3 regions of the Arthrobacter sp. 05T45 genome follow, and region 1 is predicted to be linked to each of the others. Evidence: riboswitches for the same ligand, from Rfam matches in the RefSeq annotation. Region 1 holds a riboswitch; each other region holds the start of a gene.
What was found. A riboswitch is a leader RNA that binds a small molecule or an ion and turns the genes downstream of it on or off. The one in region 1 is predicted to bind cyclic di-AMP.
Positions count from the first base shown of each region.

Region 2: it holds a riboswitch for cyclic di-AMP, as region 1 does, so the genes downstream of both, AC1DGD_RS11390 (hypothetical protein) here and AC1DGD_RS20330 (NlpC/P60 family protein) in region 1, are expected to answer to the same signal.
Region 3: it holds a riboswitch for cyclic di-AMP, as region 1 does, so the genes downstream of both, AC1DGD_RS18380 (aggregation-promoting factor C-terminal-like domain-containing protein) here and AC1DGD_RS20330 (NlpC/P60 family protein) in region 1, are expected to answer to the same signal.

Region 1 is NZ_JBFTKI010000032.1:23,361-27,520, reverse strand. Features, by position in the region: gene AC1DGD_RS20345 (DUF6457 domain-containing protein) at 1-113, opposite strand, end outside; gene mobA (molybdenum cofactor guanylyltransferase) at 135-806, opposite strand; gene AC1DGD_RS20335 (HNH endonuclease) at 901-1,401, opposite strand; gene AC1DGD_RS20330 (NlpC/P60 family protein) at 1,621-2,379, opposite strand; cyclic di-AMP (ydaO/yuaA leader) riboswitch at 2,675-2,844, opposite strand; gene AC1DGD_RS20325 (M23 family metallopeptidase) at 2,981-3,802, opposite strand; cyclic di-AMP (ydaO/yuaA leader) riboswitch at 3,807-4,021, opposite strand.
Region 2 is NZ_JBFTKI010000009.1:89,344-93,503, reverse strand. Features, by position in the region: gene AC1DGD_RS11405 (DNA alkylation repair protein) at 1-422, shown strand, start outside; gene AC1DGD_RS11400 (cation:proton antiporter) at 481-1,686, opposite strand; gene AC1DGD_RS11395 (hypothetical protein) at 1,683-1,931, opposite strand; cyclic di-AMP (ydaO/yuaA leader) riboswitch at 2,133-2,335, shown strand; gene AC1DGD_RS11390 (hypothetical protein) at 2,343-3,029, shown strand; gene AC1DGD_RS11385 (sensor histidine kinase) at 3,175-4,160, opposite strand, start outside.
Region 3 is NZ_JBFTKI010000025.1:19,301-23,460, forward strand. Features, by position in the region: gene AC1DGD_RS18375 (sensor histidine kinase) at 1-1,313, shown strand, start outside; cyclic di-AMP (ydaO/yuaA leader) riboswitch at 1,497-1,656, shown strand; gene AC1DGD_RS18380 (aggregation-promoting factor C-terminal-like domain-containing protein) at 1,656-2,495, shown strand; gene AC1DGD_RS18385 (bifunctional glycosyltransferase family 2/GtrA family protein) at 2,657-4,090, shown strand; gene AC1DGD_RS18390 (glycosyltransferase family 39 protein) at 4,091-4,160, shown strand, end outside.

The DNA of each region.
Region 1 (4,160 bases):
GCCACGCCGGCCAGGGCGAGGACCTCATTCACGTCAATCTCAACGTCGTCCAGCTCCAGGGCCTGGAGCAGGGCACGGCACCAGTCTTCCAGTGTTTCGTCCTGGCTTTTCACCGTTTGCCTCCATGGTCGAGTTCAGCTGTGCAGAGCCGGGCCGGAGCCCGGACCGCCGTCGGGAATCCTGCCGGATACCCCCAGTGCGGACGCGTCATCCCAGGTGTCGACGTCATCCGTGGAACCCGGGGGAACGCGAACTTCCCGCACGTCCAGCCTAGCAAGAAGGGCGAACACCGACGCGTTTTCCAGCCGGTCCCGGGACGCGGCGTCCGCGACAGAACGATGTAGCACGGCCGTGCCATAAAAGCCCGCGAGCGGCTGTTTCCGGCCGTCGGCCGAGACGGCCATGACGCCGTCGGCCGCGTCCCTTTCCGGCGTGCCTGCACCGGACGCGGCCAGCGCCTCGGCCAGGGCATGGACCGCGCCTTCCGACCGGGGCATGTCACACGCCAGGACGAGGGTATAGGGCGCGGCTGCTGCGTGCCGGCTCGCGTGATCGGCGGCCAGGGCGGCCAGCCCCGCCGCGATGGCTGCGGCCGGACCCGCGAAGGGCGGCTCTTCCCGGCAGGTCAGGACGCCGCCGGGCAGGCCCCCGGGGTCGGGGCCGACGACGACGGTGCGCCCCGCCGCGCCGGCGGCCCGCAGTGACCGCTCCAGGAGGGTGGCGCCGTCGTAGACCAGCCCGGATTTGGGCACGCCGCCGAGGCGTGAGGACCGGCCCCCGGCGAGAATGATGGCATCGAACTCCATCGTTTCAGCCTAGCGCGGCGCCAGCGGCCACCGAACAAGCCGTCACGTGCGCCGGCAGCGTCTTCACCGGCTGATCAATCAGCAAGGGGGCAGATCAGGCAGCCGATTCAGGCAGCAGGAACGGATCCCAGGCCGGCGTCGGCTTCTCGAGTTCCTTGATCTGCCAGATGGCACCCTTTGGCGGGCCCGGAACAAAACCGATCTTCCAGCCCATCTCCGCCGGCGTATGGTCGCTCTTGGCGTTGTTGCACCGCAGGCACGCCGCCACCAGATTCTCCCAGGAGTCGGCCCCGCCCCGCGATTTGGGCTGGATGTGGTCGATGGTGTGGGCAGCCTTGCCGCAGTACGCGCAGCGGTGGGCATCCCGGCGCAGCACGCCGCGGCGGCTCACCGCAGTCATCGTGTTGTACCTGGGCCGGATGTAGCGGTTCAGCAGGATCACGGACGGGCGGCCCAAAATGTCCTGGGGGCCGACCACGGGGTCGTCCCCTTCGGCCACCACGCTGGCCTTTCCGGTCAGGACAAGGACGAGCGCCCGGCGGAAGGTGATGACCGCCAGCGGTTCATATCCAGCATTCAGAACGAGAGTGCGCATCCGCATACCTCTTCACGGCCGCACCCGCCAGCGGCACGAGGGCCGGCTGCCCTCTGCATGGTCGGGCTATGGATCGACAACACAAGAGTAAACACTCAAGTGCCGGATCACCGAATATTTTTTCACCGGCGCGGTCCCCGGCGCGGAAAGTTCACTGCGCGGCAACGCAAAAGACCCCCGCCTGCAGGCGGGGGTCTTTCGGAATGCTGGGGTTGGTGCTTAGGCGCCGACGCGGATGAAGACCGGGCCGGAGCCGACGTTGACGCTGTACAGCGCGGTGGTGCCGCCGTTCCAGCCGCCGTGCACTGCCATGCCGTTGCCGACGTAGACCGCGATGTGAGCCATGCCCACGCCGCCGTTCTGGTAGTAAGCGAGGTCGCCCGGGCGTGCCTCGGCGGCGCTCACGGTGCGGCCCAGGGACAGGTAACCTGCCGGCCAGCCGTGGTAGTGGATGCCTGCCGCGGCCAGGGCGTTGGTGGCGAGGGCGGTGCAGTCCTGCGCCACGCCGATCTGTGCGTAGGCAGCGGCGGCGATGGTCGCGCCTGCGCCGCTTCCGATGCCGGCGGGGGCCTGGGCAGCGACGCCGCCGCTGACGCCAAGCTCGGTGCCGCCGGCGCGGGTGGCCGTGGCGTCCTGGACCTTGACGACGGGCTTGGGAGCCTCGACGACGGGAGCCGGCGTGGTGGTCACGGCGGGCTTCTCGTAGGAGATCGCGATGGTGGAAGCGGCCGAGATGGTGGCCGGAGCTGCGGACTGGACTTCCAGGGCCGAAGCGGAGGTGGATTCGCGCTGAACATTGGTTTCAGCAGCGTTGGCTGCGATTCCGCTGGTCAGAACCAGACCGGAAGCTGCGGCGATGACCGCAGCCTGACGGCCCACGCCGCCGGCGTTGTCGCCGACAGCCTTAGCAATAACAGCCAGCGAGTTGGTCTTGGTGACCTCGGCGCGGTGCCGTGCAACGTTTGCACGAGTAGTCATTAAGTTCTCTCTTTCGTGATCCTTGGACCGCGCGCTTTCGGGCACGGACTGAGGACGCTCCGGCATCTTGGGGGTACGCCGGATCGCCCCGAAATGGGTTACTTAGCGAAGGGTGTACTGCGAAGACGCGCCAAAAGCGGAAACTGCATGCTGTCCGGGCTCGCTAGAGATTGAGCCTGCGGAACGTGATCCAATCCGGGCGCCGGCAAGGGCGGCACGTGATGTGGATTCCAGCGGGCTCGACAGAGCCTCGCCGGTGCGCATGCGCGCAGAATTGTGGCGTGAAGACACGAAAGTAGCCTCTCCCAATGCCTACGAGGTGAGCTGTCGGATTCGGATGGGAGTCACCCGGCCGCGCTGCTTCCTGGGAAGCTTTACGACTTAACCCCAAGGCCTTCTTTCGAAGGCCAAAATTGGTTCCCCCGCCCCTGCCAGACGATGTAATGCGAACGGACCTTGAGCGGTGGCAGAGCTAGGCAATCCACTCAAGAGCGCCAACTTCGGAAAAGTTGGCGTGCTTCAAACCCTACAGCAGTCCGGATCCAATGTCACATTCAGATCACGGCGTGTCACAGGAAGTTGAGAGCAGCCCATCGGCTTTTTAGAGCCAGCCGAGCGGGTCAACGACATCGCCGTTGACCATCACTTCAAAGTGGAGGTGGCAGCCCGTGGAGGCGCCGGTGGTTCCGCTCATGGCGACGACGTCACCGCGGGAAACCTTCTGGCCGACCTTGACCGAGGCCGAGGACAGGTGGTTGTACGTGGTCTCCAGGCCGTTGCCGTGATCGATGACCACGCGGTTCCCCCCGCCGAAGGGATGCCAGCCGTTGAAGGTCACGGTGCCGCTGGCGGCCGCGTGGACCGCCGTGCCGCACTGGGCGGCGAAATCCTGGCCGCGGTGGAACTCCCCCGCGCCCCCGGTAATGGGGCTGACACGGTAGCCGAAGGGCGAGGCCGTGACCAGCTGGTCGAGCGGCGCACCCAGGGTGCCGGCCGATGCCGCGCGGGTGATGGTGCCCACAGACTGGGCGCTCAGCAGCTGCTTGAGTTTCCCGTCCGGATCGCCCTTCGTGGTGACGGCCGTGCGGTTGAAGTCGACTTTGGCGGCGGCAGCAGCGGTGACATCCGGCTGCACGGCAGCGGAGAGTGCGCCGGACCCGCCCGGATTCGAAGCCATCACCGGGCTCGTGACGGGGACCGTCACGGTCAGAACCAGACCAGTTGCGGCCAGGGCGATCCCGGCCTTCTGCCCGACCCCGCTGGCCGCGGCAAAGTCCGTGACCTGGCGGAACGGACTGCGACGGCGACGGCGTTCATCCCGGTGCACGTCCCGCGGGCGTTCGGCCGTGTGTGCGACGACGGGACGCGGCTCCGGAGCGGGACCGGTCGCGCGGCGACGGCCCCTCGAGGTCTGGGTGGTCAAGAACGGTTCCTCTCTGGATGGCCTGCGAAGTTAGCTGTCGGATTCGGGTCAGAGAGATCAAAGACCCGGTCCGCCGTTGCAAGCAGCCACGCACAGATGCATCCCCAGGGGATCCTTCGGTGGAAGCTGCTTGCCGCTGACGGACTTCACCCCAAGGCTGCCGAAGTAGCAGCCGAAAGTGGTTCCCCCGCCCCTGCCAGGAGGTAGTTCTGCGACTGATCCGCTGGCAGGGCTCGGCTTCGGATCAGGTAACGCTTTGGTATCGGTACTGGGCACTAACTATAGGCGATTAAGCCGCCCGGTAATAAATCCGTAACCGCAATTGTGGACAACTCATGGGTCGTCCCATGACCGGCGC
Region 2 (4,160 bases), on a different contig from region 1:
CCGTGGTCCTGCTGCAGGCCAACGTGAAGCTCCTGACCAACTCCGACCTCACCCGGCTGGAGGGCTTCATCCGGCAGGCGCGGGTGCGGGACCTTGTGGATCCGCTCGCCGTCGACGTCGTCGGGCCCCTGGTGGACGGACTCGATGTTCTGGCCAGGGTGCGGGCCGACAGCGTGCTGGACCGGTGGGTGCGCGAGCCCGATGCCTGGCTGCGCCGGGCCGCGCTTCTCTCGCCGTTGCTGGCGCTGCGCGCGGGCGCGGGGGACTGGGACAGGTTCCTCCGGCACGCCAACGCGGTGCTCGGCGAGCCGGGCGGGACGTTCGACGCCGACGGCACAGCTGTCCGGGATGCCGTCTCCCGGGTCCTGGCAGAGATGGCAAAGTGGAGGCCGGAGCTGCAATTCACGTCCATTGGAGAATGACGCTCCGAAATTTCGCCGCCGGCTCGGCTTTGGCCCAGGCATTTAGACATCCGGACTGTCAGGCCTTCGGACCCCCCGGATCGCCCTGCCCAACGGCGCTGCCGGAATTTCCGGACTTGCCGCCGGCATTTGCCGGGACCGCGAAAGTCCTCGCCGCCCGTGACCCGGCGACGGCGCCCGCGGCTATGGTGACCAGCGCTCCCACCAGCAGGGCCGCGGCTTCGCCTGGGAGCAGGACCTGAAGCTGCGTGCCGATGCTCGCCGCAGCCACCGGTACGCCAAGCTGGGCCGCCGACAACACCCCCAGCGACAGTGGGAGTCCCAGGAAAGCCAGGTCGGCGTGGGCCAGCAGGGCCCCGGCCCCCAGCAACAGGCCGAGGGCCATCATGTCCGGGTGCCCGGCCAGGTCCCTTAGCGTCAGCGATGCACCCAGCCACACGAAGAAGAGCGGATCCAGGAAGCCGTCGCTGAGCGCGAACAGTTGCCGGGCCAGCCGCCGCGGTTCGCCGACCGCAGCCATCACCAGGCCGAAAGAAAAGCCTGCCATCATCACAGACACATTGCTCCATGTCGCGACACCGGCCAGGGTGAAGAGCACGGCCAGCTGGATCCGTAGCTCCAGGGCAAACTTGCGGCTTTCCGAGAGCCGGTGCACGCGCCGACGGATTCCCTGGCGCTCCAGCCAGCGCAAGCCGACAAAGAGCACTACCGCGCACCCGGTCACCGCGAGGACACCCAGCGCCGCCTGGACTGCGTGGGGCGGATCCACCAGGAGCGGCAACGCCACAATGCAGGCTGTGTCGGCTATTGCCACCTGCGCTGTCATAGCGACGACATCTGGCCCGCCGAGGCGCAGGGAATCGACGATTGGAAGCACCAGGGCGGCCGACGAGGAGGCCAGCAGCACGACGTAGAGGGGAGCATGTCCAGTCCCGAACAGCAGTCCGATGCCGGTTCCGATCACCACCGCTGCCGCTGCGGCCACCATCGCCCGGCGGGAGCCTTTGCCGAGGGCGCCACGGATGTGCGGATCCCGCACGGGAACGTGGGTGCCTGCCACGAACATCATCAGCGCAAACCCGATATTGGCCAGCAGGGTGAACGTCGGGTCCGCGGGGTCCACCAGGGCCAGGCCTGAGCGCCCGATCGCGATGCCGGCCAGCAGCTCACCCAGCATGACAGGCAAGTGCCAGCGCGCCGGCAGGGCCAGCAGGGGGCCAGCCAAGGCGATGACGGCGATCAGCGCCAGCGACAGGAAGGTCACGGTTCGCGGCGGCCGGCCGGCGCCGGGCCTGACCGCCGTTCCACCACCGCATAGGCCTTGCCGTCCAGGAAAGCCCAGTCGTTGACAACCATGTACCCGAGCGCGTCCACCCGGTCATTGAGGATGTGCTCGTCGAAACCCCCGTCGCGCGGTTCCGCGTCCCATGTGCTCACGTGGACGTCCCCGCCGTCGAGGATCAGCAGCTCGGTGTTGACGTCGAAATCCTCTTGGGGCTGAGTGCTCAACTGGCAGATGGCGACACAATGGCTGTTCATTTTCGGGCCTCCGCTTCCGGTGGTGCTGATGGCATCATCCTATGTTCGGAAACGGCGCCGCCCTATGGGCAAATTGCGGCCCGGCATCACGGCTCCGTTACCTGAATGTGACTTTCGGGTGCGGTTCGCGCTACGGTTGATGAGTGCCTGTTGTCTCCGATACGGGCGCTCCCCAGCCGATTGCCTAACTCTGCCGCGGCCCGGGGGTAACTCGCATCAACGTCCGGCAGAGACGGGGAAACCACTTTTGATCTGCTGATATGCAGGTCTTGGGGTGAAGCCGCACAGTGCCCGCAACGACGGGCCCGGGAGTGCGGCCGGGTGCCTCCCATCCGAATCCGACAGCTCACCTCGCAGGCATTGGGAGAGGCTACATTTTTCATGACTTCAGTCAATACTTTTGCGCGCCATGCCGCCGTCCTCGCCGCCGCATCCGGCCTGGTCCTGACCAGCGGAATGGCCGCCAACGCCGCCACCGCCCCCGTGCAGCGTGACTCTGCTCCGGCGTCGAACGTCGACGTCACCGGACAGGTCAGTGCCCCCGTCAGCGCCGATTCAAGCGTCAAGATCAGCTTCGAGCGCCCCGCAGTGGATTCTGTTGCCGCGCCGGTCATCGAACAGCCCGTCGCACCGGCTCCGGCTCCCGCTGCAGCCCCGGCGGCAGCGCCCAAGGCTCCGGCCAAGCCGGTCATCCAGGTGCAGGCCGCTCCGGCAGCAGCTCCGGCAGCAGCGCCGGCCGCGGCGCCCGCGGGCGGACGCAACGCCATCATGCTCTCGGCCGCCTACAGCCAGGTGGGCATCACCCAGGACTGCACCGCCATGGTGGAAAAGGCCCTTGGCGCCGCGGGTAAGCCCGTTGGCGACATCGGTCCCCGCGCGTTCCTTGGCCTTGGAACCGTTGTGGCGACGCCGCAGCCCGGTGACATGGTGGTCCAGTCCGGCCACGTCGGCATCTACGCCGGCAACGGCCAGGTGGTCAGTGGCGGCATGAACGGCAAGAACCAGACCATGGTCCACCCGCTGTCCTGGCTCACCGCGACCGGCGGCGTGACGTTCGTCCGCGCCTAAGCCGCACGGCCCCGACCCGGGGCCAGACAGTCCGGAAAGACCGGCGCTCGAGTTCCCTTGGGGGCAACTCGACCGCCGGTCTTTCCTGTCTCCGCATTCGGGAGTCCGGGATCCCGATGGCATATCTTTCCCCGGCGGATGGACCTCAGGGATTCCCGCTGCCCATGAGCGGAAGCGTCAACTTCATGACGGTTCCCTCGTCGCCCGTCGCGGCCACTTCGACGCTGCCCCCGGCCGCGACAGCAATCTCCCGGACCAGGGCCAGGCCGATGCCAAAGCTCCGCTGTCCCTGTGAGGTGCCGGTGCCGGCCGTCCGCACGAACCGGTCAAAGATCCGGGCCTGATCGACGCCGGTGATTCCGGTCCCGGAGTCCGCCACCGTGATCACGGCGCGCTTCTGCTCGATTGAGGTCGTGATGGACACGCGGCCGCCCGGAGGCGTGTGGGCCAGCGCGTTGTCCGCCAGGGCCAGCACGGCACGCCGCAGCGCATTCTTCTCGATCCGGGCCAGCGGCCGGGCATCGGCAGAGAATTCCAGACGCACCTGGCGCTGCTCTGCCACCTGCTGGAGGCTGCCGGCGACGCTGGCGGCAGCGTCGGCGAGGTCGGCAGGGGGCGCGGAACGGTCCGGGGCCTCCGCGGTTGCCGCGAGGAGCAGTTCGTTGACAATCCCTGTCAGCGTCGCGGCGTCCTCCCGGATCCGGGCCAGGTCGTGGCTTTGCCTGGAGCCGGGCACAGTGTTGCGCTGGGCCAGCTGGATCCTGGTGTCCAGGATGGTCAATGGCGTGCGCAATTCGTGGCTGGCGTCCTGGACAAAACGCCGCTCCCTTGCCAGGGCATCACTGAGGGGACGAATCGCGCTGCGCGCACTGAGCCACCCGACGATTCCGGCCAGCAGGATTCCCGCCACCCCGGCGATGATCATGGCTTCGAGGACGTCCTTGGAATCCAGGTAGGTGTAGGCCGTCCCGGCCCCCGCCGTGCCCGGCACTTCAGGATGGGCCAGTTGGTTCGTGAGGTATAGCGCCGTGGCGGCGAGCAGCCCGAGAACCATGACCGCGCACGCAGCACTGATCCGCACCGCGACCTTGAGGGAAGCCTTGCGCAGGATGGAGTGGTCCGGATTTCCGC
Region 3 (4,160 bases), on a different contig from region 1:
TCAGCAGGGCCGGGTTCCTGGCCGGGGACGGCGCGGTCAAGAGCCTCTCCCCCGCCGACAACAAGGTTCTCCTGGCCCTCACCCCGAGCGGCGTGTCCGTGGACCGCAGCCTTTCGGCCGGCGCCTACCGGCTCACGGCGGCGCGAACACCGTACGGCGACGTGATTGTGACCGGACTCCCGCTGGCAGAAAAACAAAGCACCCTGGCCTCCCTGGTCTGGACCATGGTGGTGGTGTCCGCAGGCGGGCTCGTGCTGATCGGGCTCGCCGGCACGGCCCTGATCCGGCGGACCATGAAGCCGCTGGAACAGCTCTCCGAGGTTGCCACCAAGGTCTCCCGTCTCCCGCTGGACGCCGGCGAGGTGGCGCTCGGGGTCCGCGTCCCGACGTCGGCGGCCCATCCCGGAACGGAAGTGGGCAGCGTGGGCTACGCGCTGAACAAGATGCTGGACAACGTCTCCAACGCTCTCGAGGCGCGGCAGGAGAGCGAGATGAAGGTCCGGCAGTTCGTCGCCGACGCCTCGCACGAACTCCGCACCCCGCTGACGGCCATTCGCGGCTACACGGAGCTGATGCGGATGACCGAGCATTTCACCCCCGACGGCGAGAGGTCCCTCGCCCGTGTGCAAAGCCAGTCCGAGCGGATGACCACGCTCGTGGAGGACCTGCTGCTGCTGGCGCGCCTGGACGAGGGACAGCCGCTCAAAATCTCCGACGTCGACCTCACCCAGCTGGCCATCGAGACGGTCAGCGATGAGAAAGTCATGGCCCCGGACCGCATCTGGCAGCTGGAACTTCCGGACGAGCCCGTGGTGGTGCGCGGTGATGCGACCCAGCTTCACCAGGTCCTCGCCAACCTGCTGTCCAATGCGCGCAAGCACACGGAACCCGGGACCAAGGTGGTCACGGGCGTTATGCGCTCGGCTGACGGCAGTGCCGTGGTCACCGTGACAGACAATGGCAGCGGCATCGCCCCGGAATTTATCGGCCGGGTCTTCGCCCGCTTCACCCGGGCCGACGCCTCGCGCACCAATCCGGCGTCGAACCCCGCAGCTGTCCCCGCCGATTCTGCCGTCGCGACGGCGAGGGTCGGGTCCGGGGCTCCCGCACGCTCGTCCTCCGGCGCCGTTTCCGGCAGCCGCGGAGGTCACGGCACGGCGACCGCCGCGCCGACGTCCGAGGGCACCAGCGGGTTGGGCCTGTCCATTGTCCAGTCGATCGTGGAGGCCCACGGAGGAACAGTCGAGGTCACGTCCCGGCCGGGCCGCACGGAGTTCGCCGTGCGGCTGCCCGCCTCGCCGCCGCCGGCGTAACCGGAACGGCCGCCGTCGGCGCAAACGGCCCGGAAGGTCGACCGGCGAGCCCGGCGCAACCCGACACCCCGGCACTGTGACTCCTGTTACCAAAATGTGACTTAAGCAGCCGGGTCCTGTAGCGTCGTTAGCGTGCGCCGCCATCGGTGCCGCATATCCGGACGGACGCCAAACTCTGCCGCTTCCCGGATTCCGCTGGACCAGGCAGAGGCGGGGGACCCAGAGTTCCCGGGCAATCTGCTTTCATGCGCCCTCGGGGTGAAGCCGACACGTGATGTTCCGTGCGGCCGGATGACCTCATCCGAACCCGACAGCTAACTCCGCCGGCGTTGAGAGGCCACCATGACTGAATTCCAGGTACAAACACGCCCTGACGGCGGTTCGCATTCCCGCTCAGTTGGCGCCGCCAAGTCGCGCCACCGCGCCGAACCGGTCAAGCAGGCATCCGCCCTGTCGCGGTTCGCCGCCGGGCTCGGTGTAACCGGCCGCCGTGCCGCCGTCGTCACCGCCGCGTGCGCGCTGCTGCTGGGTGGCGGCGCCGCGAGCCAGGCGGCAGAGCCGGGCGCCCACACGGCGAACGTTGCGAGCCAGACGGCCACGATGGCTGACCCGCTGGCCAAGCTCAACTTCGAGCGGGTCCAGGTGGCTGGGCCGACCGCTGCCACGGAAAAGAACGTGGCTCCCCAGATCTCGGAGGTTAGGGCAGCCGAAGCGCTGATCCACGCGCCCGCTGCTGCCGCACCGGCAGCCGCGGCAGCACCTGCTCCGGCCCCCGCGGCAGCCCCCGCACCTGCTCCGGCTCCCGCGGCGGCCCCCGCTCCGGCACCGGCAGCCGCTCCGGCACCGGCACCGGCAGCCGCGCCGGTCGCAGTCGACGACCCCGCCGGCGCGCAGGCCTACGCCGCGTCCCAGCTGGGAAGCTATGGCTGGGCATCCGGCCAGATGCAGTGCCTGCACAAGCTGTGGACCAAGGAATCCGACTGGAAGACCACCGCCACGAACGCCAGCAGCGGCGCCTACGGCGTGGTCCAGTCCCTGCCCGCCTCGAAGATGGCGAGCGCCGGCGCCGATTACATGACCAACTACCGGACCCAGATCAACTGGGGCCTGAACTACGTCAAGTCGCGCTACGGTTCCCCCTGCGGTGCCCTGAACTTCCACTACGCACACAACTGGTACTAAACCGGCACTAGCCGCCCCCCGCCCTGGAGGCCCCGGATCCGCATGGATCCGGGGCCTCTTTGCGTCTCCACGGCCGGACCGGCCCCGGCGGCCCGGACTTCCACAGCCCCCGCACAGCTTGACCCTAAAGCCCTCATATGGGCCGCCGGGAAAGTTGAGCCATGACATTCACAGACCAGGCCACAGGAACCCTGCCCCGCTCCACGGCGACGCCGGCCGGCCCGGCGGCCCCAGGGGCACCCTCGGGGCTTGCCCTGGCCGACGCACCCGTCCCGGGCCCGATCGCCGGGGCCCTGACCGTCCCCGGCGGCCGGCGCACGGCCATTGATACGCGCGCCAGCACGCCCCTGCTGGACGTCACCATCCCGGTCTTCAACGAGGAACGGGACCTCGAGGCCTGCCTGCGCCGGCTCCACGCGTACCTGCTCGGCGCCTTCCCGCATTCCTTCCGGATCACCGTGGCGGACAACGCCAGCACCGACGGAACGCTCAAGGCCGCGGAACGGGTAGCCCGCGAGCTGCGCGAAGTGACGGTGGTCCATATGGCAGAAAAGGGCCGCGGAAACGCACTCCGCAAGGTGTGGCTGGCCTCGCCGTCGCCGGTCCTGGCGTACATGGATGTGGATCTTTCCACTGATCTGGCGGCCCTCGGCCCGCTCCTTGCCCCGCTCATTTCCGGGCACTCCGACCTGGCGATCGGGACACGGCTGACCCGCAACTCCCGCGTGGTCCGCGGACCCAAACGGGAATTCATCTCGCGCAGCTACAACTTCCTGCTCCAGGCCCTCATGGGCGCCCACTTCAGTGACGCGCAGTGCGGCTTCAAGGCGATCCGGGCGGACGTGGCCCGGCAACTGCTTCCCCACACGCTGGACAACGCCTGGTTCTTCGACACCGAGCTGCTGGTCCTGGCAGAAAAGTGCGGCCTGCGCGTCCACGAAGTCCCGGTGGACTGGACCGACGACCCGGATTCCAGCGTGGACATCGTCCAGACGGCCCTCGCGGACTTGCGCGGCATGGCACGGTTGAGCCGGGACCTGGTCTCGGGCCGGATCCCGGTTCCCGACCTGCGCGCGGCCCTGGCCCGCGGACCGCTGCCGGCCGCCTCGCGGGCACAGGAACAAAGCCCCGGCGGAAGCCTCTTCGGACAGCTCGTCCGCTTCGGCAGCATCGGGGTGGCCTCCACCCTGGCCTACCTGGCGATTTTCCTGCTCTGCCGCGGGTTCATGGACCCGCAGCTGGCAAACTTCCTCGCCTTACTCACCACTGCCGTGGCCAACACTGCGGCCAACCGGCGCTTCACGTTCGGCATCCAGGGCGGCAGCCAGGCGGCTCGCCACCATTTTGAGGGGCTGCTGGTCTTCGGCATCGGGCTGGCCCTGACCTCGGGCGCACTCGCCCTCGTTCACGCCGCGTCGGGAGCGGCCCCGGAACGCTGGCTTGAACTGCTCACGGTTACCGCCGCCAACCTGGCCGCCACGGCCGTGAAGTTCCTGCTCTTCCGGTTGGTGGTTTTCCGCCACAGGCCCGCCGCTGCCGTTCCGGCGCCCGGCGCCCCCGATCCTTCCCTCCCCCGCACAGAAAAGGCCAAGTAAATGACGGCAACCATCAGTCCCACCGCCGGAGCCCAGGGCGGTTCCCCGGCCGGCAGGCTGCCGGCCGCCG